One region of the Pseudescherichia vulneris genome, then DNA from elsewhere that is predicted to be linked to it. Evidence: riboswitches for the same ligand, from Rfam matches in the RefSeq annotation. Region 1 holds a riboswitch; the other holds the start of a gene.
The links. A riboswitch is a leader RNA that binds a small molecule or an ion and turns the genes downstream of it on or off. The one in region 1 is predicted to bind thiamine pyrophosphate.
Positions count from the first base shown of each region.

Region 1 (2,392 bases):
ATTCATGCTAAACCACCTGGAAAGCCTGACGGCGCGCGTAGGCGGAACTAATAAACTAGTCGATCACTGGCTTCAGGTGCGCAAGCATTTGCTGGTATCGTACTATAACCTGGTGGGCATTAAGCCGGGCAAGGAGTCCTATTCAGAGCTGGATGAGAAGGCCCTGGACGATTTTTGCCATAATCTGGTCGACTATTTGTCCGCTGGACACTTTAGTATTTATGAACAGATTATCAGCGAAATGGAAGGTAGCAGCCCACTTTTAGCGGCCACGCAAATCTATCCGCAGCTGGAAGCCAATACCCAGCAGATCATGAACTATTACGACTCAAGCCTTGAAAACGCCATCGAAGATGACAAATGGGTTGAGTTCCAGGAAGCGCTGTCCGGCATTGGCGAAGCGCTGGCCGCACGCTTTACGCTGGAGGATCAGCTGATCGTGCTGGCGTTCGATTTCAACCTGGCAGAGAGCGCTAACGACGACAGCAACATCGCTCGCCCTGCTTGAGTTCTTAAGCATTAACGCGTAATTTAATTTACCTGCCCCCTGCAACACGGGGGTTTTTCTTGTCGGAGTGCCGAGTGCGTAAGCACCGGCTGAGACCGTTAATTCGGGATCCGCGGAACCTGATCAGGTTAAAACCTGCGAAGGGAACAAGAGTCAATCTGCTGGCGTGCGCCTCTCCGGGCTGCACGCATCCTCTTGCTTCATCCGTCGTTCTGACAAGCCACGTCCTTAACTTTTTATGGAATGAGCTATGTCTGAGTCTGCAACGAAACCTACCCGCCGCGAACAGCGCGCCGCCGCCCAGCGCTTTATCAACACGCTGGAGGGCACCACCTTCCCTAACTCAACGCGTATCTATCTTCAGGGCTCCCGGGACGACATCCGCGTGCCGATGCGTGAGATCCAGCTTAGCCCGACGCTTATCGGCGGCAGCAAAGCAGACCCGCAGTTTGAAGCGAACGAGGCGATCCCGGTGTACGACACCTCTGGCCCCTATGGCGATCCGGCGGTTGCGATCGACGTCGAGAAAGGGATCGCCAGGATCCGATCCGCATGGATCGCCGCCCGCGCCGGGAAGTGCGTCACTCAGCTGCACTATGCTCGGCAGGGGATCGTCACCCCGGAGATGGAGTTCATCGCCCTACGTGAAAATATGGGCCGGGAGCGCATTCGTGGCGAGGTGCTGCGCCGCCAGCATCCGGGCGAAGGCTTTGGCGCACGCCTGCCGGAGAATATCACCCCGGAATTTGTCCGCGACGAAGTGGCCGCCGGGCGCGCCATTATTCCTGCCAACATCAACCATCCCGAGTCCGAACCGATGATCATCGGTCGTAACTTCCTGGTGAAGGTCAACGCCAACATCGGCAACTCGGCGGTGACCTCCTCCATTGAAGAGGAGGTGGAGAAGCTGGTGTGGGCCACCCGCTGGGGCGCGGACACGGTGATGGATCTCTCCACCGGCCGCAATATCCACGAGACGCGGGAGTGGATCCTGCGTAACAGCCCGGTCCCGATTGGTACCGTCCCTATCTACCAGGCGCTGGAGAAGGTCAACGGCATCGCCGAGAATCTCTCCTGGGAGACCTTCCGCGAGACGCTACTTGAGCAGGCTGAGCAGGGCGTGGACTACTTTACCATTCACGCTGGCGTGCTACTGCGCTACGTGCCGATGACCGCCAACCGCCTTACCGGCATCGTCTCACGCGGCGGCTCGATCATGGCCAAGTGGTGCCTCTCCCACCATCAGGAGAACTTCCTGTATCAGCACTTTCGCGAGATCTGCGAAATCTGCGCCGCCTACGACGTCTCTCTGTCGTTAGGCGATGGTCTGCGCCCAGGCTCAATTCAGGATGCCAACGACGAAGCGCAGTTTGCCGAGCTGCATACCCTGGGCGAGCTGACCAAAATCGCCTGGGAGTACGATGTGCAGGTGATGATCGAAGGTCCGGGCCACGTGCCGATGCAGATGATCCGTCGCAACATGACCGAAGAGCTGGAGCACTGCCATGAAGCGCCGTTCTATACCCTCGGGCCGTTGACCACCGACATCGCGCCGGGCTATGACCATTTCACCTCCGGCATTGGCGCGGCGATGATTGGCTGGTTTGGCTGCGCCATGCTCTGCTACGTCACGCCAAAAGAGCACCTCGGCCTGCCGAACAAAGAAGATGTGAAACAGGGGCTGATTACCTACAAGATTGCCGCTCACGCCGCCGACCTGGCCAAAGGCCATCCTGGGGCGCAGATCCGCGATAACGCCATGTCAAAAGCCCGCTTCGAGTTCCGCTGGGAGGATCAGTTTAACCTCGCTCTCGACCCCTTCACCGCCCGCGCCTACCACGATGAGACCCTACCCCAGGAGTCCGGCAAGGTGGCCCACTTCTG
Region 1 covers NZ_LR607338.1:193,963-196,354, forward strand. Annotated here, with positions in the region: gene rsd (sigma D regulator) at 5-508, shown strand; TPP riboswitch at 562-671, shown strand; gene thiC (phosphomethylpyrimidine synthase ThiC) at 759-2,392, shown strand, end outside.

Region 2 (2,392 bases), 2.8 Mb from region 1:
GAGCTGGAGATGAGCGACGTTATCACCTCCCTGCAGCGGGTTAACGCCCTGCCGCTCTACTCGCATATCACCGAGATCGTCTCCCCAACGCCCTGGACGCTGGATATCCATCTCTCCCAGCCCGACAGCTGGCTACCGTGGCTGCTGGGCCACGTGCAGTCGATGATCCTGCCCCAGGAGTGGCCGACCATGGAGAACTTTGCCAGCCTGCCGGTGGGCACCGGGCCGTACGCGGTCACGCTCAATAACAGCAACCAGCTAAAGATCCACGCCTTTGATGACTACTTTGGCTTTCGTGCGCTCATCGATGAGGTAAATGTCTGGATGCTGCCCGACGTCAATGACGATCTGAGTGCGGGCCTGACGCTGGAGGGGCCCGGCGGGGAGGAGAAAGCGGTTGAGAGCCGTCTCGAAGAGGGGTGCTACTACCTGCTGTTTGACGCCCGCACCCGTCGCGGTGCCAGCCAGCAGGTGCGGGAGTGGGTGAGTCAGATCCTCTCCCCGGCGAGCCTGCTGTTTCACGCCGAGGAGCACCACCAGCGCTACTGGTTCCCGGCCTACGGCCTGCTGCCGCGCTGGCATCATACCCGGCCGGGCGGCAGTGAAAAGCCAGCCGGGCTGGAGTCGCTGACCCTGACCTACTACCGGGAACACATCGAACACCGGGTGCTGGCCCAAACCATGAGCGCCCTGCTGGCTGCGCATCAGGTGACGTTGCACATCCAGGAGGTAGATTACGAGGAGTGGCACAGCGGCGACGCGGTGAGCGATATCTGGCTCAACAGCGCTAACTTTACCCTACCGCTGGATTTCTCTCTCTTTACCCATCTCTATGAGGTGCCGCTATTGCAGAAGTGCATTCCCCGCGACTGGCAGGCGGATGCCACGCAGTGGCGGGCGGGCGAGATGAATTTAGCCGCCTGGTGCCAGCAACTGCTGGCGGGCAAGGCGATTGTGCCGCTGATCCATCACTGGCTGATGATCCAGGGGCAGCGCAGCATGCGCGGCCTGCGGATGAACACCCTCGGCTGGTTTGATTTTAAATCGGCCTGGTTTGCCCCTCCCGACCCATAAAGTATGCTTTCGGAATGCTGACATAATCACTACAATGAGGCCGTGCTCAACGGGGTGCTGCGCGATGCGTGTGCTGAGAAAATACCCGTCGAACCTGATCCGGATAACGCCGGCGAAGGGATTTGAGGCTACCGCTCAAAATCCTTTGCCACTCTCTTTCTATTGAGGTGCAAAGTGTTAAAAAAATGTCTGCCGCTGCTGCTGCTTGTGGCCGCCCCCGTTTTTGCCGCCCCGGCTTCTGATAAACCCGTTCTCACCGTCTACACCTACGACTCGTTCGCCGCCGACTGGGGGCCAGGTCCTGCGGTAAAAAAAGCCTTTGAGGCCGACTGCAACTGCGAGCTGAAGATGGTGGCGCTGGAGGATGGCGTCTCGCTGCTCAACCGTCTGCGCATGGAGGGCAAAAACAGTAAGGCCGACGTGGTGCTGGGCCTCGACAATAACCTGCTGGACGCCGCCAGTCAGACCGGGCTGTTTGCCAAAAGCGGCGTGGCGGCCGATGCCGTTAACGTCCCCGGCGGCTGGAAAAACGACACCTTTGTGCCCTTCGACTATGGCTACTTTGCCTTTGTCTATGACAAAAACAAGCTGAAAAACCCGCCGAAGAGCCTGAAAGAGCTGGTAGAGAGCGACCAGAAGTGGCGGGTAATCTATCAGGATCCGCGCACCAGCACCCCAGGGCTGGGCCTGCTGCTGTGGATGCAAAAAGTCTACGGCGATAAAGCGCCTGAGGCATGGCAGAAGCTGGCGGCGAAAACCGTCACCGTCACCAAAGGCTGGAGCGAAGCCTACGGCCTGTTCCTGAAGGGCGAGAGCGATCTGGTCCTGAGCTACACCACCTCTCCGGCCTATCACCTGATCGAAGAGAAAAAGGATAACTACGCGGCAGCCGACTTCAGCGAAGGCCACTACCTGCAGGTAGAGGTAGCCGCCCGCACCGCGGCCAGCAAGCAGCCTGAGCTGGCGGAAAAGTTCCTCAAGTTTATGGTGAGCCCGGCGTTCCAGAACGCCATCCCAACCGGCAACTGGATGTACCCGGTAAGCAACGTGACGCTGCCCGCTGGCTTTGACTCGCTGACGAAGCCGAAAACCACCCTGGAGTTCACGCCGCAGCAGGTCTTCTCCCAACGCGCTGAGTGGATTAACACGTGGCTTCGCGCGACCAGCCGCTAATTCCCGGCTGGCTGCTGCCCGGCGCGAGCGCGGCTACCCTGCTGGTGGCGGTCGCGCTGGCGGCGTTTCTTGCCCTCTGGCTCAACGCGCCGACCACCGATGTCTCGGCGCTATGGCACGACAGCTATCTGCGCCACGTGGTGGC
Region 2 covers NZ_LR607338.1:2,945,664-2,948,055, reverse strand. Annotated here, with positions in the region: gene sgrR (HTH-type transcriptional regulator SgrR) at 1-1,074, shown strand, start outside; TPP riboswitch at 1,115-1,213, shown strand; gene thiB (thiamine ABC transporter substrate binding subunit) at 1,249-2,247, shown strand; gene thiP (thiamine/thiamine pyrophosphate ABC transporter permease ThiP) at 2,223-2,392, shown strand, end outside.
Region 2: another riboswitch for thiamine pyrophosphate. It lies ahead of thiB (thiamine ABC transporter substrate binding subunit); the one in region 1 lies ahead of thiC (phosphomethylpyrimidine synthase ThiC).